DNA from 2 places in the Dysosmobacter sp. Phy genome. Region 2 is predicted to be linked to the other one. Evidence: riboswitches for the same ligand, from Rfam matches in the RefSeq annotation. Region 2 holds a riboswitch; the other holds the start of a gene.
What was found. A riboswitch is a leader RNA that binds a small molecule or an ion and turns the genes downstream of it on or off. The one in region 2 is predicted to bind magnesium.
Positions count from the first base shown of each region.

Region 1: another riboswitch for magnesium. It lies ahead of mgtE (magnesium transporter); the one in region 2 lies ahead of mgtE (magnesium transporter).

Region 1 covers NZ_CM136997.1:2,212,540-2,227,983, forward strand. Annotated here, with positions in the region: gene ACVDHE_RS10890 (RNA polymerase sigma factor) at 1-389, shown strand, start outside; gene ACVDHE_RS10895 (DUF3298 domain-containing protein) at 386-1,240, shown strand; gene ACVDHE_RS10900 (EamA family transporter) at 1,332-2,240, opposite strand; gene ACVDHE_RS10905 (methionine gamma-lyase family protein) at 2,276-3,562, opposite strand; gene ACVDHE_RS10910 (AbrB/MazE/SpoVT family DNA-binding domain-containing protein) at 3,552-3,827, opposite strand; gene recQ (DNA helicase RecQ) at 3,957-5,780, shown strand; gene ACVDHE_RS10920 (hypothetical protein) at 5,799-6,158, opposite strand; M-box (ykoK) riboswitch at 6,326-6,484, shown strand; gene mgtE (magnesium transporter) at 6,717-7,724, shown strand; gene rpoD (RNA polymerase sigma factor RpoD) at 7,987-9,192, opposite strand; gene dnaG (DNA primase) at 9,443-11,230, opposite strand; gene ACVDHE_RS10940 (4'-phosphopantetheinyl transferase family protein) at 11,471-12,070, shown strand; gene ACVDHE_RS10945 (CBS domain-containing protein) at 12,133-12,579, opposite strand; gene ACVDHE_RS10950 (Crp/Fnr family transcriptional regulator) at 12,772-13,434, shown strand; gene ACVDHE_RS10955 (sulfide/dihydroorotate dehydrogenase-like FAD/NAD-binding protein) at 13,603-14,445, shown strand; gene gltA (NADPH-dependent glutamate synthase) at 14,448-15,444, shown strand, end outside.
Region 2 covers NZ_CM136997.1:529,141-544,584, reverse strand. Annotated here, with positions in the region: gene typA (translational GTPase TypA) at 1-1,334, shown strand, start outside; gene ACVDHE_RS02700 (stalk domain-containing protein) at 1,482-2,474, shown strand; gene ACVDHE_RS02695 (BlaI/MecI/CopY family transcriptional regulator) at 2,600-2,962, shown strand; gene ACVDHE_RS02690 (M56 family metallopeptidase) at 2,965-6,306, shown strand; gene ACVDHE_RS02685 (MalY/PatB family protein) at 6,387-7,556, shown strand; gene ACVDHE_RS02680 (TSUP family transporter) at 7,620-7,988, opposite strand; gene ACVDHE_RS02675 (sulfite exporter TauE/SafE family protein) at 7,985-8,368, opposite strand; gene ACVDHE_RS02670 (DUF1540 domain-containing protein) at 8,483-8,665, opposite strand; gene mgtE (magnesium transporter) at 8,849-10,228, opposite strand; M-box (ykoK) riboswitch at 10,356-10,514, opposite strand; gene ACVDHE_RS02660 (JAB domain-containing protein) at 10,700-11,374, shown strand; gene uvrB (excinuclease ABC subunit UvrB) at 11,722-13,692, shown strand; gene ACVDHE_RS02650 (UvrB/UvrC motif-containing protein) at 13,825-13,929, shown strand; gene ACVDHE_RS02645 (UvrB/UvrC motif-containing protein) at 14,062-14,163, shown strand; gene ACVDHE_RS02640 (hypothetical protein) at 14,236-14,613, shown strand; gene ACVDHE_RS02635 (EamA family transporter) at 15,158-15,444, shown strand, end outside.

The DNA.
Region 1 (15,444 bases), 1.5 Mb from region 2:
TGGACGCGGTACAGACCGCTGTCTGCAGGGCACTGGAACGACAGGAAAGCCTTCGGGAAGCAGACGCCATGCGCACCTGGTTTTACCGCATTTTGGTCAATGTGTGCATGGATGCTCTGCGAAGGCGGAAACTGGTGACTCTGGTGCCGCCGGAGGCGCTGGACACCGGCAGCTATGAAGATCCGCTGCCGGCGGACGGGGACCTTGCCAGACGGGTGGAGGCGCTGCCTCCGGAGGTGAGCACCATCGTGAAGCTGCGGTTTTACGAGGATCTGTCCCTCAAGGAGATCAGTGCCGTCACCGGCTGCAACCTCAGCACGGTCAAGACACGGCTGTACACTGGCCTGAAGAAATTACGGGTATCAATGGAAGGAGTAAATGAAGCATGAAAGAGTTTGATAAGGCAAGAGAGAACTATGAGTCCACGCCCATCCCCGAGGAGCTGAACGATCGCGTCCAGGCGGGCATCCGACAGGGCCGGGAAGCCCATCGCCGCGCATCCCGCCGGCCGCTGGTCCGCACACTGGGTACCTGCGCCGCATGCCTTGCGGTGCTGGTGGGTGCGCTGAACATCTCCCCCACCTTCGCAGCGGCAGCGTCCGATGTGCCGGTGCTGGGCGGACTGTTCCAGGTACTGACGGTCCGCAGCTATGATACGGTCCGGGACAGCATCGACTATGATGTCTCTGTTCCCGAGGTGGAGGCCGACAGCGCTGTGGCCGACCGGATCAACGCCGAGATCCAGGAGCGCGTGGATGCCCACATGGAGAAGGCCCAGCAGGACTGGGAGGATTATCAGGAGGCGTTCTTCGCCACCGGCGGCACCGAGGAGCAGTTGGGCGACCGGAAGATGGACGTGATCGTCGACTACGAGATCAAGAGCCAGACCGATACCACTGTGTCCTTTGTGGTGGACTTCGGTGAGGGCTGGGTCGCCGCCAACCAGCAGCGGTTCTGCTACAACCTGGATCTGGAGAATGACCGGGACATCACTTTGGAGGACCTGCTGGGTGAAAACTGGGTGGAGATCTGCAATGACGCCGTGAAGGCCGGCATGGCCGCTCAGATCGAGGCGGACGGCTTCGACTACTTCTTCCCGGCGGAGCAGGGCGGCTTCACCACGGTGGATGAGACCACCAGCTTCTATATCAACGAAAACGGCGACCCCGTTCTGGTGTTCCCGGAGTACTCCATCGCCGCCGGCGTAGCCGGGATCCTGGAGTTCCCCGTTGAGCAGTAAAATGAAATAAAGAAATCCTCTCTTCAAAACACCAAGGCCCCGTCCAAACAGGGACGGGGCCTTGGTGTTGTCTTTTGGGTACGGTGGCCGCTCACATGTCGAACACACCCATAATCACGATGCCGATGACGACCAGCAGGATCATGGCGTAGTGCTTCCAGGACAGCTTCTCCTTCAGGAACAGCCGGCTCCACAGCACGGAGGCGGCGCAGTAGGCGGAGATGATGGGGGCGGACATGGCCAGGTGCTCGGTGTCCGCGATGGCATAGATGTAGGCAAACTGGCCGGCGGTCTCGAAGATGGCGCCGGTGTACTTGGGGGCCTCCATCTTCGGGATCAGCTTATCCTTCTTGATGAGGACCACATACATGAAGCACAAAATACCTGCCAGCAGGAAGGTCAGCTCATAGGCCACGTTGGCGCTGTCCTCGTTGAGGGTCTCCAGCACCCGGTTATCGGCAAAGGTGCCGGCGGCGTCCAGCAGGCAGTAGGCCACCGGCAGGGCCAGGGCCAGAAAGCTCTTGGCGTACTTATAGTTGCCGGCTTCCTGCCGCTGGGCCCGCAGAGTCTCGTCCTCGCAGGCGTCCACAACGCCCAGGCCGATGGCGCCCACGCACACCAGCGCCACGGCGAACAGCGCCAGGGGGGAGTAGTCCTCGCCGCCCACGAACAGCAGCGTCAGCACCGCCACCAGGGCGCCGGAGGAGTTGCAGATGGGGGAGGAGATGGACAGCTCGATGTACCGCAGGCCCAGATACCCCAGGGTCATGGAGCCGATGTACAGCAGGGACACCGGCAGGTAGGTCAGCAGGATGGAGAGGCTGATCTCCGTGCCGCCCACAAAGATCTCGAAAGCGGCATGCAGGCCCATGACCACACCCACGGCCATGACCATTTTCAAATGGCTGTACTTGTCAGATGCGTCCCGGCAGCCGATCTTGGAAAACAGGTCGGAGCCGCTCCAGCACAGCAGGGCAATGATAGAAAGCCAAAACCACATAATTCAAATTCTCCCAAAACAAACAGATTTTTGATTTATTCCGGCAGGCGGGTCAGTCCCGCTTCCACCAGCTTCTGCAGGCTCATGAGGATGCCGAGCTTCGCGTGATACCAGGTGAGCCCGCCCTGGAAATACACGGCGTAGGGGGGACGGATGGGGCCGTCGGCGGAGAGTTCAATGGAGCTGCCCTGGACAAAGGCGCCCGCCGCCATGATGACGTCGGAGTCATAGCCGGGCATGGCCCAGGGCTCCGGGGTCACGTAGCTGTCCACCGGCGCCGCTGCCTGAATGCCCTTGCAGAAGGCCACCATGGCCTCGGCGTTGCCCAGAGTCACCGCCTGAATGATATCGTGGCGGCTCTCCGTGGCATTGGGGACACAGGGATAGCCCAGCTTTTCATAGATGTTGGCGGCGAAGATGGCGCCCTTGAGGGCGCCGGACACCACTGTGGGCGCCAGGAACAATCCCTGGTAGAGGGCGGGCATCAGCCCCAGGTTGGCGCCCACCTCCTGCCCAAGGCCCGGGGCGGAGAGCCGGTAGGCGCACCGCTCCACGCACTCCTTGGTGCCGCAGATGTAGCCGCCGATGGGGGCCAGGCCGCCGCCGGGATTCTTGATGAGGCTGCCCACCACCATGTCGGCTCCCAGGTCCGAGGGCTCGTTCATCTCCACGAACTCGCCGTAGCAGTTGTCCACCATGACCTTCACGCCCGGCTTCACGCTCTTGCAGAAGGCGATCAGTTCCCCGATCTGAGCCACGGAGAAGGAGGGGCGGGTGGCGTAGCCCTTGGAGCGCTGGATGGTGATGAGCTTGGTGCGCTCGTTGATCTTTTGGCGGATGGCGTCGTAGTCGAAGGTGCCGTCGGCCTTCAGGTCCGCCTGGGCGTAGGTGACGCCGTACTCCTTCAGGGAGCACTTGCTCTCCCGGATGCCGATGACCTCCTCCAGCGTGTCGTAGGGGGCGCCCACGGGGGAGAGCAGCTCGTCTCCCGGCAGGAGGTTGGCGGAAAGAGCCACGGTCAGCGCATGGGTGCCGCAGGTGATCTGGGGCCGCACCAGGGCCGCCTCGGTGTGGAACACGTCCGCGTAGACCCGCTCCAGATTGTCCCGGCCGTCGTCGTTGTAGCCGTAGCCGGTGGTGGCGGCGAAATGGGTGGCGTTGACCCGGTTTTTCTGCATGGCGGCGATGACCTTGCCCTGGTTGTACTCCGCCACGGCGTCGATGCCGTCGAACCGCTGCCGCAGCTCCCGCAGCACCGCTTCGCCGTATTCATACACAGCCCGGCTGATGCCCAGCTGTTCATACATCTTTTCAAGTTCCATCAGTCTCGTCCTTCTCTCCCAGAATTTTGTCCGCCAGATCGTGGAGGACCTCCGGCTTGGTGACCACCAGGCCGCTTTTTTCATTGCCCAGGATCAGCAGTGTGTCCCCCGGCGAAATGCCGAAAAACCGCCGCGCCTCCTGGGGAATGACGATCTGTCCCCGGTCGCCCACCTTGGCGGTGCCAAAGACACGGTTTTTGCCCATCCCCAGCATGTGCTTGCCGCCAGGCATGGAACCACCCCTTTCGAAAATCATATTTTTCATACAAGTGTGAATCATAGCACAACCGGGAGAACTTGGCAAGAAAAACTTTGCGTGCTTTCGCTCTTGTTGGGCGGAGATGGATTTGTTAGAATAAAGGACGATTTTGAGTTTGCGGATGGGGGCGAGACCATGACCAAGGAAGAGGCCCTGAAAACCTATTACGGCTACGACGCCTTCCGGGAGGGACAGGAGCACGTTGTGGATGCGCTGTTCTCCGGCCGGGACGCCCTGGCCATCATGCCCACCGGAGCGGGGAAGTCCGTGTGCTACCAGATCCCGGCGCTGCTGCTGCCGGGGATCACCCTGGTGATCTCGCCCCTGGTGTCGCTGATGGCGGACCAGGTGACGGCTCTGGTGCAGATGGGCGTCCCGGCGGCGTACCTCAACAGCACGCTGACCTACCGCCAGTATCTGCTGGCCCTGGAGCGGGCCCGGGCGGGGCGGTACAAGATCATCTATGTGGCGCCGGAGCGGCTGGAAAACGAGGGGTTCCTGGCGTTCGTCCGCCAGGCGGAGGTCTCCCTGGTGGCGGTGGACGAGGCCCACTGCATCTCCCAGTGGGGCCAGGACTTCCGGCCGTCCTATCTGAAGATCCCGGACTTTGTGGACGCTCTGCCCCACCGGCCGCCGGTGGGGGCCTTCACCGCCACCGCCACGCCCCGGGTGCGCGACGACATCCGCCGTCTGCTGCGGCTGCAGACCCCGGCGGAAACGGTCACCGGCTTTGACCGGAAGAACCTCTTCTTCGAGGTCCAGCGGCCGGAGCGGAAGGACCGGGCCCTCTTGGAGCTGGTGAAGAGCCGCCCCGGCAAGGCAGGCATCGTCTACTGCGCCACCCGCCGGGCGGTGGAGGAGACCTGCGAGCTGCTGCAGAGCCGGGGCGTGGCCGCCACCCGCTACCACGCGGGGCTGGACATGGAGGAGCGCCGCCGGAACCAGGAGGACTTCCTCTACGACCGAGCGGCGGTGATGGTGGCCACCAACGCCTTCGGCATGGGCATCGACAAGTCCGACGTGCGGTATGTCATCCACTACAACATGCCCCGGGACCTGGAGAGCTACTATCAGGAGGCGGGCCGGGCCGGCCGGGACGGCGCCCCCGCCAGCTGCATCCTGCTCTTCTCCCGGCGGGACGTGCAGATCCAGGAGTATCTGATCGACAACAGCGAGGCCCGGGAGGAACTGGACGCCGGGACAGCGGAGCAGCTGCGGCGGCGGGAGCTGGAGCGGCTGCGGATCATGACCGGTTACTGCGCCACCCGCCGGTGCCTGCGGCGGTACATCCTCTCCTATTTCGGGGAGACGGCTCCGGAGGAGTGCGGCACCTGCGCCAACTGCCTGCGGTCCCACCAGGACATCGAGGTGGGCCGGGAGGCCAGGATCATCCTGGGCTGCATCCACCGCACCGGCGGCCACTTCGGCGCCGCCGTCATCGCTGGGACCCTCTGCGGCGCGGACACGGAGAAGGTCCGCAAATATCACATGGACCGGGAGCCGGACTATGGCGCCCTGGGGAGATTGACCCAGGGAGAGGTCCGGGAGCGGATGGAATTCTTGCTGGACGAGGGATATCTCACGGTCAGCACCGGCCCCTATCCGGTGCTGGAGCTGACGGACCGGGGCCTGGAGGCCCTGGGAGACCAGCGGGAGCTGTGGATGCGGACCTTCCGCTCCGACCGCTCGGCCCCGGCGCGGCAGGCCTCCTCCGGGGAGCTGGAGGGCGAGGCGGCGGAGCTGTTTGCCCGCCTGCGGGCCCTGCGGGCCAAAACGGCCCGGATCCGGGGCGTGCCGGCCTATGTGGTGTTCTCCGACAAGACGCTGCGGGAGATGGCCCTGACCCGCCCCGGTTCCATGGAGGAGCTGCTGGACGTGGGCGGCGTGGGCGAGGAAAAGGCCCGGCGCTACGGCCGGGCCTTCCTGGCGGAGATCGCCGCCTTTACGGAGGGAGCGTGAGACGCTCCCTCCGCCTGTTTACAGCACCTGATAGACGGTGGTGCTCCCCTTTGCCACCTTGTAGGGGGCGAAGCGGTCCGGGTGCGTTTTGACATGGCGGGCAAGCTGCTTGGCAAGGGTCATTTTCTCGCTGCGGGACAGGCACGGCCACTCATCCGGCAGCAGGGAGGAGACGATGAAGGTCTCGCCGTGCTGCCTGCGGTCCAGATTTTGCAGCATGGTGGCGACCAGCGTGGCCAAAGGCGGGGCGCCGCTCTGCCGGCCGGCCTGGAGCATCACGCAGTAGTGCTGAAAGGCCGACGGCGTAAAGCCCAGTTCCTGGGCCATCTGACAGACATCGCTGAATTCGTTGGGGGTGTAGTTGGAATAGAGCCGCATGGAAACCGCCTCCCTGTGAGTTTGTTTCTAAAGTAGGTGCTACTGTGATAGTATAGCACCTACTTTAGATATGTCAAGAACGGATTTTCGCGATAGGAGATGGGACCAAGCGCACATCTGTGGGTTGACAGAGGCCCTGTTCCGGGATAAAATGTTACTGTAAGCAAATATGTGTCCGGTAGGTAAGGCTACCGCAGGGATACGGATCGCTGCCGCAAAGGGATGGAGACATCCCGCGCTGGTTTGAACAGGGCTTGTCGAACAACAAGGCATGACCTAACGCGATTTCACCGCCCGGCGGAGTTGAAGCTTGAACGGTGACGATGGCTCTTTTGCGCGCCCCCACCGTTCGGGGGCGCGTTTTTTGCGGATTTCTTTCAAAAAAGTGAGGTGAATGGAATGGATGCCGGCAGTCGATGGCCAGACACACGCGTCTGGAAAAAGCAGCCCTGTGCTGCTGACGGAGCTCTCGCGGGCATCCGTCCTGCCTAGGCGCGCGTCCGGCCTCCCTGTCACGAACGGAGCTTCGGCTCCCCGATCAAACAGGAGGTGCGAACGATGCTGATGAGAAAGAATGATATGCTGTACCTGAACGCTCCGGAGGACGCCGTGGCCGCCGTCATGTGGATCGATCCCCCGGTGCTCTCTCCCCGGTGCCGGGTCAACGAGGCCATTGAGCGGATCCGGCAGGTGGGCCTGCCCGACGCCGGGCTCAACAGCTGCTTTGTGGTGTCGGAGGAGGGCGTCCTGCTGGGCCTGGTGGGCCTGCGGACGCTGCTGCTGACCCGGGGCGGCGTGCGGTTGGAGACGGTGATGACCCACCCCTTCGCCACCCTCCAGCCGGAGGACGACCGGGAGGTGGCCGCCCAGCTGATGGAGCGGTACGACCTGCCGGAGCTGCCGGTGGTGGATGCCGGCAACCATCTGGTGGGGGTCGTCACCGCCGCGGATGCCATGACGGTGCTCCAGGCGGAGGCCACGGAGGACATGGAGGTCATGGCCGCCATGACCCCCTCGGAGGAGCCGTATTTTGAAAGCTCCATTTTCCGCCTGTTCCGCAGCCGGGTGGTGTGGCTGATGCTGCTGATGCTCTCCGCCACCGTCACCGGCGGCATCATCTCCCACTTTGAGGATGCCCTGGCCGCCCAGGTGGTCCTGACGGCCTTCATCCCCATGCTGATGGACACCGGCGGCAACTGCGGCAGCCAGTCCTCCGTCATGGTGATCCGGGGACTGTCCCTGGGTGAGATCCACTTTTCCGACTGGGGCCGGGTCCTGTGGCGGGAGATCCGGGTCAGCGGCCTGTGCGCCGCGGCTTTGGCGGCGGTGAACTTCTTCCGCCTGATCCTGCTCTCCGGCGTGAATTTCAGCGTGGCAGCCACCGTCAGCCTGACCCTGATCGCCACGGTGGTGCTGTCCGACCTGGTGGGCGGGCTGCTGCCCCTGGGGGCCAAGCGGCTGGGCTTCGACCCGGCGGTCATGGCCAGCCCCCTGATCACCACCATCGTGGATGCGCTGTCCCTGCTGATCTACTTCCAGATGGCCAGCTGGCTGCTGGCGCTGTAAACGGGCGTCCCGGGAATACGAAAAAAGCCCCGCTGCAATCCGCAGCGGGGCTTTTGCCATGTGTTCAGTTCAGGAAATCCTTCCGCTTCTTGGAGCGGCTGGGGTGGCGCGTCGCCGTCGCGGACTCCGCATCCCTCGCTTCTGCCGGCGGCAAAAGCGCTCTCGCTCCGTCGCTCCGGCTCTCCCCGCGGGACCCGCTGAGCTGGGCTCCCGCGGGGACCCTAAAACTGCGCCCCAAGGGAGCTGCGTCCGGAAAAGCTGTTTAGTTCAAAAAGTCCTTCAGCTTCTTGCTGCGGCTGGGGTGGCGCAGTTTGCGCAGGGCCTTGGCCTCGATCTGGCGGATGCGCTCCCGGGTGACGTTGAACTCCTTGCCCACTTCCTCCAGGGTGCGGGTCCGGCCGTCCTCGATGCCGAAGCGCAGCTTGAGGACCTTCTCCTCCCGGGGGGTCAGGGTGGACAGCACGTCCATCAGCTGCTCCTTGAGCAGCGTGAAGCTGGCGGCCTCGCTGGGCTCGCTGGCGCCCTCGTCGGGGATGAAGTCGCCCAGGTGGCTGTCCTCCTCCTCGCCGATGGGGGTCTCCAGGGAGACGGGCTCCTGGGCGATCTTCAGGATCTCCCGGACCTTCTCCACCGGCATGCCCATCTCGGCGCTGATCTCGTTGGGGGAGGGATCGTGGCCCAGCTCCTGGAGCAGCTGGCGGCTGACCCGGATGACCTTGTTGATGGTCTCCACCATGTGGACGGGGATGCGGATGGTCCGGGCCTGGTCGGCGATGGCCCGGGTGATGGCCTGCCGGATCCACCAGGTGGCGTAGGTGGAGAACTTGTAGCCCTTGGTGTAGTCGAACTTTTCAACGGCCTTGATGAGTCCTAAGTTGCCCTCCTGGATCAGGTCCAGGAACAGCATGCCCCGGCCTACATACCGCTTGGCGATGGACACCACCAGACGGAGGTTGGCCTCGGCCAGCTTCTGCTTGGCGGCCTCGCCCTTCTTCTCCGCCTTCTTCCAGGCGGCGATCTCCTCGTCGGTGTAAGGCACCGGCTCCCCGGCGTCCTTCAGACGGCGGATCTCGTGGAGGCGGCGCTCGGCCTCGTTGCCCTCGCCCATGACCTGGGCCAGGGCGATCTCCTCATCGGGGGAGAGCAGGGGCACCTTACCGATCTCCTTGAGGTACATGCGGACGGGATCGTCGATGGAGAAGTTGTTGACCAGGGTGTTGGGGTCCACCAGCTCCTCTTCCTCCACGTCGGCGATCTCCTCGGCGGGGGGCTCGTCGTCGGGCAGGTCCGTCAGCAGCGGCTCGTCGGCGCTGATGTCGATGTTCAGCGCCTCCAGGGAGTCGTACAGCTGGTCCATCTGCTCGCCTTCCAGGTTCAGGTCGTCCACGGCGTCCATGAGCTCGGCGGACTCCAGCTTACCCTTCTTCTTGCTCCGGGCCAGCAGCTCCCGCAGCTTTTCGTTGCCCATGAGCCAGCCGGCGGCGGGCAGCGCCGCCACCTGCTTGTCGTCCAGCCGCAGGATGCCGGCCTTTTTGGCCTCCTCGTCCGTCAGCAGGCGGGGAGCCTCCGGCTCCTCGGCGGCCTTTTTCTTGGCGGACTTTTTCCCGGACTTGGCAGCCGGCCCCCCGTCCGCTTTTGAACTCTCCGCGGCCTCCTCGGCGGCGGCCAGCAGAGCGTCCGCCTGCTGCTCCAGCTCCTCGGGGGTGAATTCCTGTTTCTTAGCCATGCTGCTTTCCTCCATTACCCTTTTTGTCTTTGTATTTTTCCGTGGCCGCCAGAAGGGGGTCCACGTCGTCTCCGCCGGAGCGCTTGCGCCACTCCGACTGAATGATGCGTATGTAGTCCGCCAGTGCCTGCGCGGCGTTGGATAGGGACTCCGGCCGCTCCGTCACGTCGATGAGGTGACTGATTTCCTCCTGAGAGAAGAACTCCGCCAGCAGGGGGATCGAGGGATCCCGTCCCACCCGGCGCTGGTTCCAGAGCTGCGTGAACGCCCTGCCCAGCAGGGGGGAGGAGAACTGCTCCTCCGTCAGGGGCGGCGCGTCCGGAAAGACGGTGGCGTCCTTGACCAGAAGCCGCAGCACGCCCTCCTCGGCCCGGGCGGAGCGGACGTTGTCGTAGCGCAGGGTCCGCTCCCGGGGCTGGAGCGAGGCCGCCGGGTTCAGTTCCCGCCGCAGCTCCGCCCGCTTTTCCTGCCGGGTCCGTAGGCGGAAGGCACGCTGGACCTCCAGCTTCATGGCCTCCGGGGTGATCTTGGCGGCCTCCGCCGCCCGGCCGGTGTAGATCTCCCGCTCCACGGCGTTTTCCAGGGTGGACAGCAGGCGGCTGATCTCCTCGCAGTAGGCCACCCGGCCCTCGTCGTTGGTCAGGTCGTGCTTGGCGGCCACCTGGGCCATGCGGAACTCGATGCCGTTCTCGCTGCCGCTGAGCAGCCGCTCAAAGGCGTCGGGGCCCTGGAACTTGATGAAGTCGTCGGCGTCCTGCTTGACATACTCCCCGTCCACCAGGCGCTTTGGCAGCTGGAGGACCTTCACGGAGAAGTCGGAGTTGTTCAGGATCTGGAGCGCCCGCTCCGTGGCGATCTTGCCGGCGTTGTCGTTGTCGTAACAGAGGACCAGCTCCTTGGTGAAGCGGGAGAGGAGCCGGGTCTGCTCCACGGTCAGCGCCGTGCCCATGGAGGCCACGGCGTTGTCGAACCCCGCCTGGTGCAGCGTCACGATGTCCAGGTTGCCCTCACAGAGGATGATATTGGGCCGCTTGGTCTTTTTTGCCAAGTTCAGCCCGTACAGCACCCGCCGCTTGGAATAGACCGGCGTCTCCGACGAGTTCATGTACTTGGGTTCGGACTTGTCCAGCACCCGGCTGCCAAAGGCCACCACGTCGCCCCGGGTGTCCACCACCGGCAGCATCAGCCGGTTTCGGAACTTGTCGTACAGGCGGCCGTTCTTGTTCTGGACCACCAGCCCCGCGTCCAGCAGTTCCCGTTTGGAGTAGCCCCGGCGGGTCATCTCTGTCAGCAGGGTGTCCCAGCTGTCCGGGGAGGCGCCCATGCCGAACTTCACGGCGGTGGACTTTTTGATCTGCCGCCGCTCCAGGTACGCCCGCACCGCCGCGCCCTCCGGCTGCTGGAGCAGCTGGTAGTAGAAGCGGGCGGCGTCCCGGTTGAGGTCCAGCAGCCGCTGGCGGCGGCGTCCGGCCTCCCGGTCGCCTTCCTCCTCCGGCACCTCCAGCCCGGCCCGCTTGGCCAGGAACCGCACGGCGTCTGGGAAGGACAGGTTCTCCTCCTCCATGATGAAGTTGATGACGCCCCCGCCCCGCTTGCAGCCGAAGCAGTAGTAGATCTGCTTGTCCGGCGAGACGGAGAAGGAGCCGGTCTTTTCACTGTGGAAGGGGCAAAGGCCGAAGAGATTGGCGCCCTTGCGCTGGAGCTGGACATAGCTGCCCACCACGTCCACGATGTCGCTGCGGGCGAGCAATTCGTCCAGAAAAGCCTGGGGAAACGCCATCTTCCGTCCTTCCTTTCGCTCAGTTTTGCCGGTTTTCCCCCGGGCCATACCGGGAGAAACGCGGCGCGCTCGAAACGAGACAATTTAGATATACCCCGCCGCTGCCGCATTTCCTCTTTTTTTCTCAAATTTTTTTCAAAAAGTTTTTTCGGTGTGCCTTTACATACCGGGAGGGCATGCGTAAAATGAAGAAAAAACGCCGGGCGCGGAAACTGGCCCGGCAGGGAGGAGGCGCGGATTATGCCCATCGAGCTTTGGGCCGCCCGGTTGGAGCGGCACCTGACGGCAGAGGAGGATGCGGCCATGCTGGCCCTGCTGCCGCCGGAGCGGCGGGAGCGGCTGGAGCGGCTGCGGCAGCCGGAAAAGCGGCGGGAGCCCCTGTGCGCCTACCTGATCCTGTGCCGGGCCCTGTGGGAGCAGTACCGCTGGCGGACCCTGCCGCCCATCCGGACCACCTCTCTGGGCAAGCCCTATTTTCCGGATCACCCGGATGTCCACTTCAACCTCAGCCACACCGCCGGAGCGGTGCTGGTGGCCCTGTCGGACCGGCCCGTAGGGGTGGATATCGAGCGTATCCGGCCGGTGAGCCCCCGGACCATGCGGCGCCTGGCGGACGTCCAGACCGAGCGGGCCTTTTTCGAGAGCTGGGTCCGGCGGGAGGCCCGCTCCAAGCGCAGCGGCGCCGGCGTTGGAACCATGCTGACGGCGGAGGAGCCTCTCCAGCGGGGGGAGCAGTTCTACGAGCTGGATACCTTTCCCGGCTATGCGGCGGGAGTGTCCACCCGGGGCGGAGGGCCGCCGTCACCCCTGCGGCGCTATACCCTGGACGAGATCACCTGAGCGGAAAGAAATAACAGGCGGCGGGGCATTCGCCCTGCCGCCTGTTCCGTTGCCGCTTGGGTCTACACGATCTTGCGAAGGAGACGGGGCTGAGCCGCGTCCTTCTGTTCCGAGAAGTAACGGATGATGTCCTTTCGGGTCACGATGCCGGTGAAATTGCCCAGATCGTCCACCACCGGGATGAAGTTCTGCTGCATGGCGCTGTTGACCAGCTCCTCCATGGTGACGGTGATGCGGACGGGGGGATACGCGTCACGGTTCAGAATATCCCGGATCCGCAGGTCCTCCAGCTCCTTCATGGAGAGGGGGCGGCGGGTGTCCTCCTGAGAGAGCAGCCGCCAGAGGAAATCCCCCTCGCTGACGGTGCCTGCGTACTGCCCCTCCCGGGTGATGACGGGAATGGCGGTATAGCCGTGGTAGCGCATCTTCTCCAGGCCCTGGCGGAAGGTGTAGTCATCGTACAGGTAAGCGACGGTGCTTTTGGGGAGCAGAAAATAGGCAATGTTCACTTCGCTGCTTCCTTTCTGGGGCGGCGCGCCGCCCGTAATGGGCCCCTCCGGCCTTTCTATTATATAGTATACAGGACCCGGCGGGGAATTGGTGAATAATCTATGAAATCTGCCGGAAGTGAGGCTTTACATTTGCGGAAGGGACTGGTATCATGAGGGCGTGATATATGCAACAACAAGGAGGCGGTCACTGTGCTGACCCGGCAGGAGCTGGAGAAGAACCCGCTGTTTCAGGACATCACCTATGAGAGCTATCTGCAGATGCTGACCTGTTTCCAGGCGGTGCAGAAAAGCTACCGGCCCGACGAGGTGCTCTACGATTTCACCGATCCCCGCAGCAACTCTGTGGGCATTCTGGAGCGGGGCACGGCCGCGCTGATCCGCATCGACGAGGAGGGCGTCACCACCGTGCTGGAGGAGCTGGGGCCCGGCGGCGTGTTTGGCCGGAGCCTGGCGTTTTCCGGCTCCCGGCGGGACAGCCTGGAGGTGGTGGCCCGGACGCCCTGCGATGTGGCCTACATCGACTATCCCCACATCCTCAGGCGGTGCGAGAACGCCTGCGCCCACCACAGCATGCTGGTGCAGAACATGCTGCGGCTGATCTCCGAGAAGGCCCAGAGCCTCAGCGAGCGGGTGGACGTGCTCTCCCGCCGGTCCATCCGGGAAAAGCTGCTGTGCTACTTCCGCCAGCTGTCGGAAAAGGCCGGCGGAGACACCTTCACGCTGCCCTTTTCCCTCAGCACCCTGGCCGACTACATCGCCACGGACCGCAGCGCCATGATGCGGGAGCTCAAGCGGCTGCGGGAGGAGGGCCTGCTCCGCTCCGACGGACGGCGCTTCACGCTGCTGGTATGACGGAGAGATCCTTTGCAAAAGTACCAAAAAGCCCGGGGGATTTCCCGGAAAATCTCTGGAAAACGCATTGACTGCGTATCCTGTATATGTTAAAATGTAAACAATGTGCCGCTGGACAAGCGGCGGCAGATGCGGAAAAATTCGAGGATTCGGGAAAGAAGGAAGGATATGTATCGCATCGTAAGAAAAGAGGCTCTCCGCCCCACCGTCACCCTCTATGAGATCGAGGCGCCGCTGGTGGCCAAGAAGGCCCAGCCCGGTCAGTTCATCATCCTGCGGGTGGACGAGAACGGAGAGCGTATCCCCATTACGATCAACGCCTATGACCCTGAGAAGGGCACCGTCACCATCATCGTCCAGACCGTGGGTGCCACCACCGAGAAGCTCAGCCACATGAAGGAGGGCGACTTCCTCCAGGACTTCGTGGGTCCCCTGGGCAAGGCCACCGAGACCGAGGGCAAGAAGAAGGTCTGCGTGGTGGGCGGCGGCGTCGGCTGCGCCATCGCGTACCCTGTGCTGAAGAAGTTCCACGACTCCGGCGCCGAGGTCCACGCGGTCATCGGCTTCAAGAACAAGGACCTGGTGATCCTGGAGGATCAGTTCCGTGCCGCCAGCAGCGTGCTGAAGATCTGCACCGACGACGGTTCCTACGGCCAGAAGGGCCTGGTCACCGACGCCCTGAAGGAGCTGATCGATGCCGGCAACCAGTATGACGAGGTGTTCGCCATCGGCCCCATGGTCATGATGAAGTTCGTCTCCAAGACCACCGAGCCCTACGGCATCCCCACCACCGTCTCCATGAGTCCCATCATGATCGACGGCACCGGCATGTGCGGCGGCTGCCGCCTGAGCGTGGGCGGCGAGATGAAGTTCGCCTGCGTGGACGGCCCCGACTTCGACGGCCACAAGGTGGACTGGGATCTGGCGGTCAAGCGCAACCAGATGTACCGGGAGTTTGAGGCCCACAAGTACGAGGAGACCTGCAACCTGTTCAAGAAGGAGGCCGAATAACCATGGCCAATATGTCTTTGACGAAGAACCCCATGCCCTCTCAGGACCCCGAGGTCCGCAACAAGAACTTCAGCGAGGTGGCTCTGGGTTATACCGAGGAGCAGGCTCTGGACGAGGCCCAGCGCTGCCTGCACTGCAAGAACAAGCCCTGCATGACCGGCTGCCCGGTCATGGTACATATCCCCGAATTCATCGCCGAGGTGGCCAAGGGCAACTTTGAGGAGGCCTATCAGATCATCTCCGCCACCTCTGCCCTGCCCGCCGTGTGCGGCCGCGTCTGCCCCCAGGAGAGCCAGTGCGAGAAGTACTGCGTCCGGGGCAAGAAGGGCGAGCCCGTGGCCATCGGCCGTCTGGAGCGGTTCGTGGCCGACTGGCACAATGCCCACGCCACCGCCGCCCCCGAAAAGCCCGCCTCCAACGGCCACCGCGTGGCTGTGGTGGGCTCCGGCCCTGCGGGCCTGACCTGCGCCGGCGACCTGGCCCGCAAGGGCTACGAGGTCACGGTGTTCGAGGCCCTGCACCTGGCTGGCGGCGTGCTGGTCTACGGTATCCCCGAGTTCCGTCTGCCCAAGTCCATCGTTCAGAAGGAAGTGGACGGCCTGAAGGCCATGGGCGTCACCATCGCCACCGACACCGTGGTGGGCCGCACCATCACCATCGACGAGCTGATGGAGGAGCAGGGCTTCGAGGCTGTGTTCATCGGCTCCGGCGCAGGCCTGCCCATGTTCATGAACATCCCCGGTGTGAACTACCGCGGCGTCTACTCCGCCAACGAGTTCCTGACCCGTATCAACCTGATGAAGGCCTATCTGCCCGACTCCGACACCCCCATCATCCACCCCAAGCGGGTGGCCGTTGTGGGCGGCGGCAACGTGGCCATGGACGCCGCTCGCTGCGCCAAGCGCCTGGGCGCCGAGGTCTACATCGTCTACCGCCGCGGCATGGAGGAGCTCCCCGCCCGTAAGGAAGAGGTGGAGCACGCTGAAGAAGAGGGCATCA
Region 2 (15,444 bases):
TGTTCTGCTCCGGCCGCAACGGCACCGCCTCCTACTCTCCCGAGACCGTGGGCACCGACCTCACGCCCCTCTTTGAGACCATTCTGGAGTATATCCCCGCCCCCGAGGCGGATGTGGACCAGCCCTTCCAGATGCTGGTCAGCTCTATCGACTACAACGACTTCGTGGGCCGTATCGCCATCGGCCGCATCGAGCGGGGCACCCTGAAGCAGAACCAGGAGATCGCCGTGTGCAACTACCACGACCCCGAGGCCGTGCTGCGCAAGGCCAAGGCCACGGCCATCTATGAGTTCGAGGGCCTGGCCCGGAACGCCGTCACCGAGTCCACCGCCGGCAACATCATCGCCATGAGCGGCATCGGCGACATCACCATCGGCGACACCATCTGCGACCCCTCCGCCGTGGAGGCGCTGCCCTTCGTGAAGATCTCCGCTCCCACCCTGGAGATGACCTTCTCCGTCAACGACTCTCCCTTCGCAGGTAAGGAGGGCAAGTTCGTCACCTCCCGCCAGCTGCGGGACCGGCTGTACCGGGAGACGCTGAAGGACGTGTCCTTAAAGGTCAGCGACACCGACAAGGAGACCGCCTTCAACGTGGCCGGCCGGGGCGAGATGAGCCTCTCCATCCTGATCGAGACCATGCGCCGGGAGGGCTACGAGTTCCAGGTCTCTCCCGCCCGCGTGCTGTACCAGGAGATCGACGGGGTCAAGTGCGAGCCCATCGAGCGGCTGGTGGTGGACGTGCCCGGCGACTGCGTGGGCGCCGTCATCGAGAAGCTGGGCAGCCGCAAGGCGGACCTGGTGGAGATGACCCCCGTGGGCGAGCGGATGAAGATCGAGTTCCTGATTCCCGCCCGGGGCCTGTTCGGCTACCGCAGCGACTTCATGACCGACACCAAGGGCGAGGGCATCATGGCCTCCGTGTTCGACAGCTACGCCCCCTACAAGGGCGACATCTCCCGCCGGGGCACCGGCTCCATGATCTCCTTCGAGACCGGCGAGTCCATCACCTACGGCCTGTACAACGCCCAGGAGCGGGGCACGCTGTTCATTGGTGCCGGCGTGCCGGTCTACGGCGGCATGATCATCGGCGTCAGTCCCCGCAGCGAGGATATCACCGTCAACATCTGCAAGAAGAAGCAGCTGACCAACATGCGGGCCTCCGGCTCCGATGAGGCGCTGCGCCTGGTGCCTCCCCGCCAGCTGAGCCTGGAGCAGTGCCTGGAGTTCCTGGCCGACGACGAGCTGCTGGAGGTCACCCCCAAGAGCCTGCGGATGCGCAAGTCCATCCTGGATCACGAAAAGCGGATGAAGGCTCTTCACGGGAAAAAGTAAACATTCGTACTGAGAGCCCCCGCCTGGACCAGGCGGGGGCTCTTTTATAAAATTTTCCCTCTTCAGAGGGAACTTTTCCCGGTCTGTGTCCGTCTGTATGAGCAAAGGGAGCAAAGGCTCCACCCCAAACGGGAAAGGATGATCGATATGATGAAACGATTTTTAAGAGGTCTGTCCCTGCTGCTGTGCATGGCGATGCTGACTGTGCCCGCGCTGGCGGCAGAGACGGAGAAAGACCCTGCGGCGGACCGCCTGGGTCCTGTGATGGTCTGGGGCACGCTGTCTCGCCTGGAGAGCGGCGGCCTGCTGGTGGAAAACAGCAGTGACGGCCTCAGTGAGGTGGTCCTCCACGGAGAGGACATCATCTGCCTGGATGCCGTCACCGGCGAAAGCGTGGATATTGACAGTCTGAAGGACGGCGATCTCATTTATGCCTGGGTGGGACCGGCTATGACCTTGAGCCTGCCGCCCCAGGCCACGGCGCTGCTGATCCTCACCAATATCCCCGCCGATTACGCGGTGCCCCAGTTCTATGAGATCGTATCCGTGACGCCCCAGGCTGTGCCCGCTATTGAGCCCCCTCCGGCCCTGACCTGGACCGAGGTCACTGCCGCCGGCGGCAAGGTGCTGAAGATCACCGACAAGGCCGAGCTGACCCCCTACCGCACCAAGAACATCGTCCGCCTGGAGGACCTGATCCCCGGGACCCGGATCCTGGTCTGGTCCGACAGCAAGGGCGAGGCTACCAAAGTCCTGGTGTTCCCCTACCAGTACAAGGGCTATGTGAACTGCTTTGAGGACGGCACCGTGACCCTGAACGGCGCCGCCCTGGCCCAGAAGGCCAAGGTCACGTCTGAGGGCGAGACGCTGCTGCCGGTCCGGGCGATGGCCGAGGCCCTGGGCATGAACGTCCGCTGGGATGCGGCCAAGGGCGCTGTGGTGACGTACAGTGAGGAACTGGCCCCCGAGAACTGGGCCTCCGAGGCGCTGCTGTCCGCCGTGCCCGGCGGCGCCGTGTACGGCTATGAGGCTGACGGCACCTCCTTCGAGGCGGGCGGCACCTGCGTCATTGAAAACGGCGTCACCTATCTGTCCGAAACCGTTCTGCTGAATCTGCTGGACCTGTATCTGGCTGTGTGATTTGATCTCGTCGTCCCCATTGCCGGGCCGCCCGTAAGGCGGCCCGGTTTTTCTTGACAAGGGAGGTCTATTGTTATAGACTAAAGACAAGAGGTCGATAAAAATAGACCAAGGGAGGGCGGACCATGGAGCGGTATCATCTCAGCGACAGTGAGTACCGGTTTTTGCAGGTGGTGTGGGCGGCGGAGCCCGTGGGCTCCGGACGGCTGGTGGAGCTGTGCCGGGAGCAGCTGGGCTGGAAGAAGTCCACCACGTATACGGTTTTGAAGAAGCTGTGCGAAAAGGGGATCCTCCGAAATGAGAGCAGCACTGTCGCGGCGGCGGTGCCCCGGGCGGCCGTGGATCACCATGCGGCGGAGGGGTTCGTGGACAAGACCTTCGGCGGGTCCCTGCCGGGGTTTCTCACCGCCTTTATGGGCGGGCGGAAGCTGACGGAGGGGGAGGCGGAGGACCTCAAGCGCCTCATCGATCAGTATAAGGAGGGGTGAGCATGGAACTGCTGACAGCGGTATTTTCCAGGCTCCTCTCCATGGCCCTGACGGTCCTGCCGGTGATAGTCGCGGTGCTGCTGGTGCGTCTGGCTCTTCAGTGGGCGCCCCGGAAGTACAGCTACGCGTTGTGGCTGGCGGTGGGGTTCCGGCTGGCGTGCCCCGTCAGCACCGAGGACTTGTGGAGCATTTTTGAGCTGCCGGGGCTGTATGAGCTGGCGGAGACCACCGGCGCCGTGGGCACCGGGATGGTGGACGAGCTGCCCCGGGTGGCGGCAGCCCTGGCCCCGGCGGCGCCGTCTGTCACCGCCCCCGCCGTATCGGGCGGCGCCGTGAGCGTCCCCTCTGTTCCGGTGGAGGAGGCGGCACAGGCGATCCCTCTTCTTTCGGACTCCGGTGCCATTTCCTGGAGCCGGCTGCTGCTTCAGATCGGAGCGGTGGTGTGGCTGCTGGGGGTGATCGCCCTGCTGGCGGTGGGAGTCCTCAGCCTGGTGCGCCTGCGGCGCCGCCTGGCGGGGGCCGTCTGGTGCGGCGGCGAGGTGTGGGAGAGCGAGGCAGTGCCCACGCCCTTCGTTCTGGGCTTTTTCCGGCCCCGGATCTACCTGCCGCCGGGCCTGACCGGCACGGAGCGGACCTGCGTTCTGGTCCACGAGCGCCATCACATCCGCCGCGGCGATCCCTGGTGGAAGCTGCTGGGGTGGTGCATTCTGGCGGCATACTGGTGGGACCCGGCGGTGTGGCTTTGCTGGGTGCTGTTCTGCCGGGACATGGAGATGAGCTGCGACGAGGCGGTGCTCTCCGCCCTGGGAGACCAGACGAAAACCGGGTACAGCGAGGCGCTGGTGTCCTTCGCCCTGACCCGGCGGGTGCCGGCGGCCCTGGCCTTTGGGGAACACGACGCCGCCCGGCGGGTCAGACACGTGCTGAACTGGAAGAAGGAGACGCCCCGCATCGGCTTTCTGGCCTTTGCGGCGGTATTCCTGGCGGTCACGGCCTGCATCAGCAATCCCGCTCCGCGGCCGGACAGCGGCTTTGTCCGGGGCACGGAGGGAACGGACGGAGTCTGGTCCCTGGAGTATCAGTTCCCCGAGGACACCCGCTCCTTCGTCTTTTACCGGGAGGTCTACCGCTATGGGGAACTGGAGGACCGCTCCTGCATGGTCATGGACGGCATGGCCGCCGACGGCGAGGGCGTCACAAAGCGGGAGGGCGCCTTCCCCCTGGAGATCTTCCGGGAGGACGGCAAGACCGGCGTGCGCTTTTCCTCCGGCTCCTTCCCCACGCTGATGCCGGAGGCGGACGGCTGTGAACTGGTGTCCTGGACCTATATCCGGGAGCAGACGGAGCTGTGGCTGGGAGACAGCGCCGCCATCGCGGCAGTGCTTTACAGCGACGCCGAGACGGGCATTCCCGCCATGTCCTGTGACGCTCTGAATCAAGGGGACCCGGCGGAGCTGCTGGCCGCCTGTCCCGTGGCGGTGGTGCTGCGGCTGGCGGTGTCCCGACAGATGGCGGACACGCTGGCGGAGCGGATCGAGACCGGCGTCATCGGCCTGCCCGCCGTGCTGTACGGACTGCGGATGGACCGGGCGCTGGAGGGAGACCTGCCCACCCTGCCCCTGGGGGAGACGCTGCATCAGGACCTTGCCGGTGTCCGGGCCATTCTGGAGACGCTGGGGGTGCCGGACCTGGAGAACTGCACCTTGGAGCTGGGGATCCATCCCCTCTATGAGGACGCGGGAACGCTGCGGGTATTCTGCGAGAGCCCGGCGGACCTGGAGGCGTATCAGAACGCCATGATCACCGCCTCCAAGGTGGTGCCGGCCCTGGTGGGAGACGTGGACCAGGTGATGTACGGCTATGGGCGGGACGGCGGCCGGAACTGGCAGACGCTTTACACCAAGGACGGCTCATACAGTCTGGACAAGTTCGCACGGGAATTGGGCTGGCGGGATATCCATACCCTGGGGCAGACCCTGGCGGGCCTCCAGGCGCTGGTGGACGACTTGTGGGAGGATCTCCCTGCCGTCACCGCCTCAGACACTCTGGCCCAGCGGCTGTGGGCGCTGCGGGATGGCTCTGAAATGGAGCTGGAGAAGATTTTGCTGGACCAGGGAATTCCCGGTGTGGATGGTCAGCCCTCCTGGGTCCCGGCGGGGAGCCGTACCATCGCCCGAACGGATGCCCAGACCCTCTCTTTCCGCTTTGACGATCCGGAGGCGGATACCCAGGCGGTTGGGCGGGCCATGGAAAAGAAGGCGGTGGTGCTGCTGGCGCTGCGGGAGGAACTGACGAAGGTGATCTGGGAGTGGACGCCGGAGGGCTCGGACGCCCCGGCTGCCACCGGGGAATTGACGGCGGCGAAAGCCGACGAACTGCTGGCTGCGGCAGGCATGACGGACGGCGTCAAGGCCATGGGGGCCTCTCCTGCCGCCTTGGCGCAGTTGCTGGAGTGGCTGGAGAACTGGACGGCGTTCCAGCCCTTGACTGCCGGGGAGCTGTACGACATGGCCCGGACGCTGACGCCGGAGGCCATGGCGGCGGAGGTGGTGTGCCGGGGCCCCTGGGCGGATCCCTATCTGGAGGGGGCCTTCACCGTATCATGGGAGGGAGACGGGCTGCTTCTGCAATTTACAACGGAGGACGCCTGGGAGCGGGCTGTCTCCGTGAACCGCCTGGCCAGCGACGGTCTGCTGCTTCTGGCGCTGTATCCCCAGCTCCGGGAGGTCCGGGCCTGGTCGCCGGACGGACGCAGTTACACCTGGGTGACGCCGGAGACCGCCGAGCGGAGCCTGCCGGAGGGAATGACCATCGGGGACTGCGGCGCCTCGCCGGAGGCCTTCGCCGCTCTGGTGGAACTGCTGGCGGCCAATGCGCCCGCCTCCACCCGGGAGGAGCCCTTCACGGACATTCTGGGCTACGACGGCGTGCTGGTGACGGTGACCACCCTGTACGGATGGAGCCAGCGGACCTATTACGCCGTGTCCGATGGCGGCAGCCGGACCGCCGTCGCGGCCAGCTTCGGCTATGGAGAGCCGGAGGACTATACCGTGGACCTGGACGGGGACGGGGCAGAGGAGCTGGTGTGCAACGTCACCTTCGGCGCCGACGGCGGCAGGGAAGTCTATGTGTACCAGCGCCGGGACGGCGGGGTATATCTGGGCACCTGTCGTTTTGAGGAACTGCCGGACTTTGTCCCCGGCGGAGGGCTGAACAATTGGGTGGAATACGACTTGGACGCCGGCTGCTTCCGGCTGCACTACCGGACCAGCGGGGCGGAGGAATTCGCGGAGGTGGAAGCGCGGGGCCTGGAGGGGCTGAGCTTTGAAAAATTCTCCCTCTGAGATGGCGAAGCCTTGACAAACGGAGCCGCAGCCCCCATGATGGAGTCAGCAGATGACCATCGTGGAAAGGAGTTCACCCCATGAAATACGATTTCGACCAGATCATCGACCGCTCCCGGAACCACTCTGCCAAGTACGACGAGCGGGTGAAGAAATTCGGCACCGACGACGTGATCCCGCTGTGGATCGCGGATATGGATTTCAGAACGGCCCAGCCCGTCATCGACGCTCTGGAGGCCCGGGCCCGGGAGGGCATCTGGGGCTACACCGCCCGGCCGGAGAGCTACTTTGCCGCCATCCGGGCCTGGCAGAAGCGCCGCAACGGCTGGGACATCGACCCCGCCCTCATGAGCTTCTCCCTGGGCGTGGTCCAGACCCTCAGCGCCTGCGTGAAGCTGTTCACCCCCCAGGGCGGCAGCGTACTGATCCAGACCCCGGTGTACTCCGAGTTCTACGACATGACCGAGGCCTGGAACCGCACCGTGGTGGAGAACCCCCTGGTGGAAAAGGACGGGAAGTGGACCGTGGACTGGGCGGACTTTGAGGAGAAGCTGAAGATCTCCGACCTCTTTCTCCTGTGCTCTCCCCACAACCCCGTGGGCATCGTGTGGACCGAGGAGGAGCTGCGGCGGATGATGGAGCTGTGCCTGAAGTACCACGTGCCGGTGGTCTCCGACGAGATCCACTCCGACCTGATCTTCCACGGCAAAAAGCACATCCCCACGGCGTCTCTCTCCCCGGAGATCGCCGCCAACGTCATTACCGGCATCTCCGGCACCAAGACCTTCAACCTGGCGGGCCTCCAGGCCAGCACCGCCGTGTTCCCGGATGCCCACAAGAAGGCGGTGTTCGACAAGTTCTGGATGAACATGGACATCCACCGCAACAACGCCTTCTCCCTGACCGCCATGGAGGCGGCCTTTACCGGCGGCGAGGAGTGGCTGGAGCAGCTGCTGCCCTACCTCTCCGACAACTTCGACTTCGTGGTGGACTACTGCGAAAAACATATCCCCAAGATCAAGACCTTCGCCCCGGACGCCACGTATCTCATGTGGCTGGACTGCCGGACCCTGGGCCTTACCAATCAGCAGCTCCACGACTTCATGATCCAAAAGGCCAAGCTGGGCCTCAACGACGGCTGCTCCTTCGGGCGGCAGCTGGAGGGGTTCATGCGCCTCAACGCCGCCTGCCCCCGGGCTACGCTGCGGCGGGCCATGGAGCAGCTGGAGGCGGCCGTCAACAGCCTGTGACGGCGCAGAAAAACGCAGAAAGACCGTGTCCGAAAGGGCACGGTCTTTTTTACGCAGAGCGGCTCAACGCTCCCGTTTTTTCGGCCACAGCAGGCTGACGCCGGAGAGCAGCAGATAGATCCCGAAGGGCTTTCGCAGCGCAGCGGGGTCCGCCGCCGTGGCCAGCCAGGCTCCGGCCGCCGCTGCGGCCACGGCCCAGGGGATGGCGGCCCGGAGGGAGGGCCTGTCCAGGCAGCCGCTGCGGGCGTGGCACACCAGGGCACTGGCGGCGGTGGGCAGAAAGAACAGCAGATTGATGCCCTGGGCTGTCCGCTGATCCACGTCCAGCAGCAGCGTCATCACCAGCAGCAGCAGCGTCCCGCCGCCCACGCCCCAGGCGGAGAGGATCCCGGCCCCCAGTCCGCAGGCCAGGGCCAGCAGCCACGCTGTCACAGCAGATACCTCACGCCGCCGTAGAAGAGAAAGGCGGCGAAGAGCCACTTCAAAACCGCGGTAGGCACCTTGCCGTACAGCCGCCCGCCGATCCAGCCGCCGATCAGGCCGCCCAGCAGGTAGGGCAGGGCCGCTTCCAGATCCAGCTGCCCCCGCAGCAGGTACACCGCCGCCGACACCAGGCACACAGGGAAGATCACTCCCACGCAGGTGGCGTACAGCTGCCGCTGGGTCAGGCCGCCCCACCGGGCCAGGATGGGCAGCAGCACCATGCCGCCGCCTCCGCCGAACAGCCCGTTGGCAAGGCCCGCCGCGGCTCCGCCCAGCCGGGCGGGCCATGGATGGGTTTTCGTGAGACCGCCTCCCCTCCGCTGTGGTATGTAAGGCCGGACCTTGGGAGGCCAAAGGGGCTCCCAAAGCCCGGCGGGATGAGAGGGTTCCTGTCTGTCCCGGTCACGGCGCCGCGAGGCGCCTGCTTCCGGTGGAGCGGGGCCTTATTTCATCTGGAAGCTCTGGCAGTCGGTGCACTCCATCTTGGTGGGGTTGGTCTCGTGGGTGCCGACGCTGATGCTGGTCAGGCCGCAGTAGTCCTGGTTCTGGCAGTGATGGGCGCAATTGCTGACCGTGCACTTGATGCTCTGGTTGGGGGTGCAGGCGCCGTTGGTGCAATCCTTCATATACGTGATCCTCCTGCGTGATAAATCTTTTGGCTTTCGCCGCAGGTAGTGTGTGCCGCGGACCGGAAATTATGCGCTGCCAAACAGACGCAAGCCGGCGCCGGCGGTCTTTGGAACAAGCGGGAGTGCTGAGAGCCATGAAAAAAGGCCGCCTGAACAGGCGGCCTTGATCGTTTCAAAAATTCAGATCCCCAGAAGCGCCGTGGCAAACTGGAAATAGATCAGCAGAGAGATGGAGTCCACGATGGTGGAGATGAAGGGGGAGGCCATGACCGCCGGGTCAAAGCCCGCCTTTTCCGCCAGCAGCGGCAGGGAGCAGCCCACCAGCTTGGCGCACAGCACCGTACCCACCAGCGTGCAGCACACCACCAGGGCTACCGGCGCCGTCACCTCCGGATTGTTCATGAGCCAGCGGTCCACCACCATCATCTTCACGAAGTTGGCTGCCGCCAGGCAGGCGCCGCAGCACAGGGATACCCGGAATTCCTTCCACAGCACCCGCAGCAGGTCGGAGAAGCGGACCTCACCCAGAGACAGGGCACGGATTACGGCGGTGGAGGCCTGGGTGCCGCTGTTGCCGCCGGTGCCGGAGAGCATGGGGATGAAGGCGGTGAGGATGGCGCAGGCGGAGAGGGAGGACTCGAAGTGGGTGAGGATGATGCCGGTGAAGGTGGCCGAGAGCATCAATATCAGCAGCCAGGGTGTGCGGGCCTTCCAGGTCTCCAGCACGCCGGTTTTCAGATACGGCTTGTCGGAGGGGAGGATGGCGGCCATCAGCTCGATGTCCTCCGTGACCTCCTCCTGCAGGACGTCCATGGCGTCGTCAACGGTGACAATGCCCACCAGGCGGTTCTCCGTGTCCACCACCGGCAGGGCCAGGAAGTTGTACTTGCTCAGAGAGCGGGCGGTGGTCTCCTGGTCGTCCAGGGTCTGGACGGAGATGATGTTGGTCTCCATGATATCGCCGATGACGTCGTCCTCGTCGGCCAGCAATAGCGTCCGGATGGACAGCAGGCCGGTCAGGTGGCGGCGCTCGTCGGTGACGTAGCAGATGTTGATGGTCTCCTTGTCAAGACCCGTGCGGCGGATGCGCTTGAAGGCGTCCTCCACCGTCATGGTGGCCTTCAGGTCCACGAACTCCGTGGTCATGATGCTGCCGGTGGAGTCCTCCGGATACTTGAGGATCTCGTTGATGCTCTTGCGCATCTCCGGGTCCGAGTGCCGCAGGATGCGCTTGACCACACCCGCCGGCATCTCCTCCACGATGTCCACGGTATCGTCCAGATACAGCTCGTCCAGCACTTCCTTCAGCTCCGTGTTGGAAAAGCCCTGGATCAGCATTTCCTGCTGGTCGCTGTCCAGCTCCACGAACACCTCCGCCGCCTGCTCCTTGGGCAGCAGGCGGAAGGCCAGGGGCAGCGCGTGTTCCTCCAGCTCGGCAAAGAGCTGGGCGACATCTGCCGCCTCCAGCGGCAGCAGCAGGTCCCGCAGGTCGGCGTATCGTTTTCGGGCTACGTAGTCCTCGATTTTTTCCAGCAGCTCCGTCCGTTCATCCTCAAACATCCCGCGGGACCTCCTCTCTGATCGGCGATCATTTTTTGCCCGGAAAAACAAAAAGCCCCACAGCCGTCCGACCGGTACGGCTGAGGGGGAGATCCCTCTCCAAAAACGGAAATCCGCCCTGGCGGGTTTTCGTCGCCGTTCAAGCTTTAGCCTCACAAGGCGGTGAAATCGCGTTAGATGATACCTTCGTGTTCGATATCGCCTGTTCAAACCATCTCATGATGTCTCCATCACTCCGCGGCAGCGATCCATATCCCTGTGGTAGCCTTACCTACCGGACCCTATGCAGTTTTTCCGCAATCTACTGTTTATATTATGACAATTTATGGGCGCTGTCAAGGCGGGGCGGGGATTTGAAGGGAATTTTACATCCCGGATTCCCCTTGTGGGAGAACAGGGGTTGTGATATAATAATACGATTCCAAGTTTACGATTCCAAGTTTTCCGAGGGCGGGGAGAGGAGGGCGCTTGATGGGCATTCACGACGGCCACCGGGAGAAGATGCGCCGGCGGTTCCTGCAGGGCGGACTGGACGCCTTTGCGGACCACGAGGCCCTGGAGCTGCTGCTGTACTACGCCATCCCCCGCCGGGACACCAACCCCATCGCCCACGCCCTGATGGACCGGTACGGGTCCCTCTCCGCCGTGCTGTCCGCTCCTGTGGAGGACCTTCAGAAGGTGGAGGGCATCGGAGAGAGCGCTGCCATTTTGCTGCGTCTGGCGCCGCTGCTGGCCCGGAAGGCCCGCCTGGCGGAGAGCGAAAAGGAGACCATCCTCAACTCCTCGGAGCGGGCGGGACGATACCTGCTGGAGCGGTTTGCCGGGGAGACCCATGAGGTCATCTACCAGCTGTGCCTGGACCGCAAGGGAAAGCTGCTGGCCTGCAAGCGGCTGGCCGAGGGCGGTGTGGCCGGCGCGGATCTGAACATCCGGCAGATGGTGTCCAACGCCCTGCTGACCTCCGCCAGCGCCGTGATCCTCTCCCACAACCACCCCAGCGGCGTGGCCTTGCCCTCGCCGGAGGACTATGCCACCACAGACCGGGCCAAAGAGGCCCTGGCTACTATCGGCGTGGAGCTGGCGGATCACATCATCGTGGCCGACGGGGACTTTGTGTCCATGGCGGACAGCGGCTACCTGGGGTAAATGGGGGGCAGGGGGTTTCTGCCGTGTTTGACGAAGAAGAAAATCGAACAAATGTTGCGATTTTTCGGCGGCTGTGATAGGATGGCCGTGACGGAAAACCGGATGGATTTGTGGAGATACTGCTGTTACGCCGAAATTTGAAGCAGCCTCTGAATACGAGCCCTCCGGCGAGCCCCATAAAGGCTCCGCCTCTGCGGGGACCCCTTAACAGGAAATGACCGGGCAGGCGGGGCCCGGTCCAAGGTTTTGCCACAGGCAAGACACTTGTACGCCGCCGGTGCGGCGGGGCCCCCAAGAGGCCCGGCTGGCCGCCGACCGAGACTGGAACATACAGCGGAGAGGAAACTATGCCGAAATTTGAAGTGGTCTCTGAATACAAGCCCTCCGGTGACCAGCCGGAGGCCATCGCCGCCCTGGCGGCGGGGATCGAGAACGGATTGAAGGAGCAGGTGCTGCTGGGCGTCACCGGCTCCGGCAAGACCTTCACCATGGCCAAGGTCATCGAAAAGGTCCAGCGGCCCACTCTGGTCCTGGCCCACAACAAGACCCTGGCGGCCCAGCTGTGCGCCGAGTTCAAGGAGTTCTTTCCCAACAACGCCGTGGAGTACTTCGTCTCCTACTACGACTACTACCAGCCGGAGGCGTATATCCCCCACACCGACACCTATATCGCCAAGGACGCCTCCACCAATGACGAGATCGACCGGCTGCGGCTCAGTGCTACCTGCGCGCTGCTGGAGCGGCGGGACGTGATCGTGGTGTCCTCCGTGTCCTGCATCTACGGCCTGGGCGAACCGGACGACTTCGCCAAGCTGGTGGTGTCCCTCCGGGTGGGAGCCCAGTGGGACCGGGACGAGCTGCTGCGGCGGCTGGTGGAGATCCGCTACGAGCGCAACGACATCGCCTTTGAGCGGAACATGTTCCGGGTCCGGGGGGACACGGTGGAGCTGTACCCGGCCTACTACCGGGACCACGCCATCCGGGTGGAGTTCTTCGGGGACGAGATCGACCGCATCAGTGACTTCAACCCCCTCACCGGCACGGTCAACCGTGTGCTGAACCATATCGCCATCTACCCCGCCAGCCACTATGTCACCACCAAGGAGAAGATGGACAAGGCCATCGGCCAGATCCGCACGGAGCTGGAGGACCAGGTGAAGGTGTTCACCGACAATGGGCAGCTGGTGGAGGCCCAGCGGATCCGTCAGCGGACGGAGTACGACATGGAGATGATGGCGGAGCTGGGCTACTGCTCCGGCATCGAGAACTACTCCCGCATCATCTCCGACCGGCCCGCAGGGTCCGCCCCCATGACGCTGCTGGACTTCTTCCCGGATGATTTTATCCTGTTTGTGGACGAGAGCCACGTGACGCTGCCCCAGGTCCGGGCTATGTACAACGGCGATCACGCCCGGAAGGACTCCCTGGTAAAGTACGGCTTCCGGCTGCCCTGCGCCTACGACAACCGGCCGCTGAAATTTGAGGAGTTCGAGGAGCGGATCGGCCAGGCGGTGTTCGTCTCCGCCACGCCCGGCCCCTACGAGCGGGAGCGGGCGGACCAGGTGGTGGAGCAGGTGATTCGGCCCACGGGACTGCTGGATCCCAGGGTGGAGGTCCGGCCCGTGGAGGGGCAGATCGACGATCTCATGGACGAGATCCGCGCCCGCGCTGCCAAAAACGAGCGGGTCCTGGTGACCACCCTCACCAAGAAGATGGCGGAGGACCTGACGGAGTATCTGAAAAATGCCGGCATCCGGGTGCGGTACATGCACTCCGATGTTCAGACCATCGAGCGCATGGAGATCATCCGGGACCTGCGCCTGGGCGAGTTCGATGTGCTGGTGGGCATCAACCTCCTGCGGGAGGGCCTGGACCTGCCGGAGGTGAGCCTGGTGGCCATTCTGGACGCCGACAAGGAGGGCTTCCTCCGGTCCGAGACCAGCCTGATCCAGACCATCGGCCGGGCGGCCCGGAATGCCGAGGGTCTGGTCATCCTCTACGCCGACGAGATCACCCCCTCCATGCGGGCCGCCATGGACGAGACGGAGCGCCGCCGGAAGATCCAGGACGAGTTCAACCGGGCTCACGGCATCGTGCCCAAGACCATTGTCAAGGACGTGCGGGAAATCCTGGAGATCTCCAAGACCGCCGGGGAAGAGCCCGGCAAGGGCCGCCGCAAGCGCAAGCTCTCCGACCAGGAGCGGGCGGCGGAGATCGCCAAGCTGGAAAAGGAAATGAAGGAAGCGTCCAAAATGTTGGAGTTCGAGTACGCGGCAGTGCTGCGTGACCGGATCATTGAATTGAGAGGGCAGCAGTAGCTTCCTTCATTTTCGGGGCCCCGCACTGCGGGGCGCGCCTGAGGCGCGTCAAGCGCTTTGCCCGAGAGGGCAAAGCCTTGAAATCGGCCGGATTCACTCCGGACGATTTGAGTGAAATCAAAGGGTTCCCGCATGGCGGAGCCATGTGGGACAATGAAGGAAGCGTCCAAAATGTTGGAGTTCGAGTACGCGGCAGTGCTGCGTGACCGGATCATTGAATTGAGAGGGCAGCAGTAGCTTCCTTCATTTTCGGGGCCCCGCACTGCGGGGCGCGCCTGAGGCGCGTCAAGCGCTTTGCCCGAGAGGGCAAAGCCTTGAAATCGGCCGGATTCACTCCGGACGATTTGAGTGAAATCAAAGGGTTCCCGCATGGCGGAGCCATGTGGGACAATGAAGGAAGCGTCCAAAATGTTGGAGTTCGAGTACGCGGCAGTGCTGCGTGACCGGATCATCGAGCTGAGAGGGCAGTAACACTTTGTGCTCCATATATTCAGGTATTCATGCAGAAAGTCGTCTGCCTTGCTTGATTTGGAGGTGGATTGTATGATGAGAGAGCCCGAAGTAAAAGCATTGCTGGAGCAAGCTTTTGAAGCGCTGTTTCCAGGCTTTCTGATGTCCTTGTCTCGTAAACAATATGCAAAGCTCCGGATCGAGCGGGAGCAGTATACGGCGCGGGATACCTGCGGCTATGATGAGGCGCTGCTTATGCTGAGCGGCTGTGGCACTGTTATAACAAATGTGTCCAATCAGCGGATTGTGCTGTTCATAGAGAGCGGCGCTGCCCAAAGAAATCCCGCTGTGGCAGAATTGGAGTTTTTTGACCATTCCATTACAATTACCACATGGGCGAAGGAAGGGCTGATAGACCAAAAGACGGCGCACAGAGCCTTGCAGGGCATTCGGGTTTTGCTGGGCCATTGAGGATTTGGTGCCTGTGTACTGCACAGGCACTTATCAGTGCACCGGCGGGCCGGAGTGGCTGTGGGGCCCCCGTGGGGATCCGCCCCCCATTCTCTTTTTGACAGCGCCAAAAAGAGAACGGGCCGCGGCCGGTCCAAGAGAAAAAGCGCCGGGTGCCGGACTTTGCACCGCAGGCGCAAGGTCCGGCAAATACGAGAGTCGAGCGAATCGGTCCGACAGATGTTGGAAGCCTCGTCGACCCTGCGCCGTCCCCCGGTGGTCGAAATACCCCGGAGCCGCACAGACCGTGCGGCGGATGACCGGGGCGCAAGACCGCATTTGTCTCTGCTCCTGTCTCCGCGCGTTACGCGCTGCCCCAGCGGACGATGAGGGCTTTCTGATTGGGGTTGTAGGGGCGAATTCAATATCCGCCCGCTGCCTCGGTAACCATCGCACCCCGCTGTCGGCGGGCGCTGTGGGCTTTTCCGGTGGGGACCAGGCCTTTCGGCCAAACAAAAGAACGGCCCTCGGGCCGCGAAAAATTTCATCTTTGGGAGATGACGGTATGTGGTTTTTGTTTGCCCTGCTGTCGGCGGTGTTCGCTGCCCTCACGTCCATTCTGGCAAAGATCGGCATTGAGAACGTGGACTCCAATCTGGCCACGGCCATCCGCACCACCGTGGTGCTGGTGCTGGCCTGGGGCATCGTGCTGCTGACGGGAAAAATCGGAGGGCTGGCCGACATCGGCCGGCGCAGCTGGGTGTTTCTGACCCTCTCCGGCGCGGCCACGGGCCTTTCCTGGCTGTGCTACTACCACGCCCTCCAGATCGGCCAGGCCAGCCGTGTGGTGCC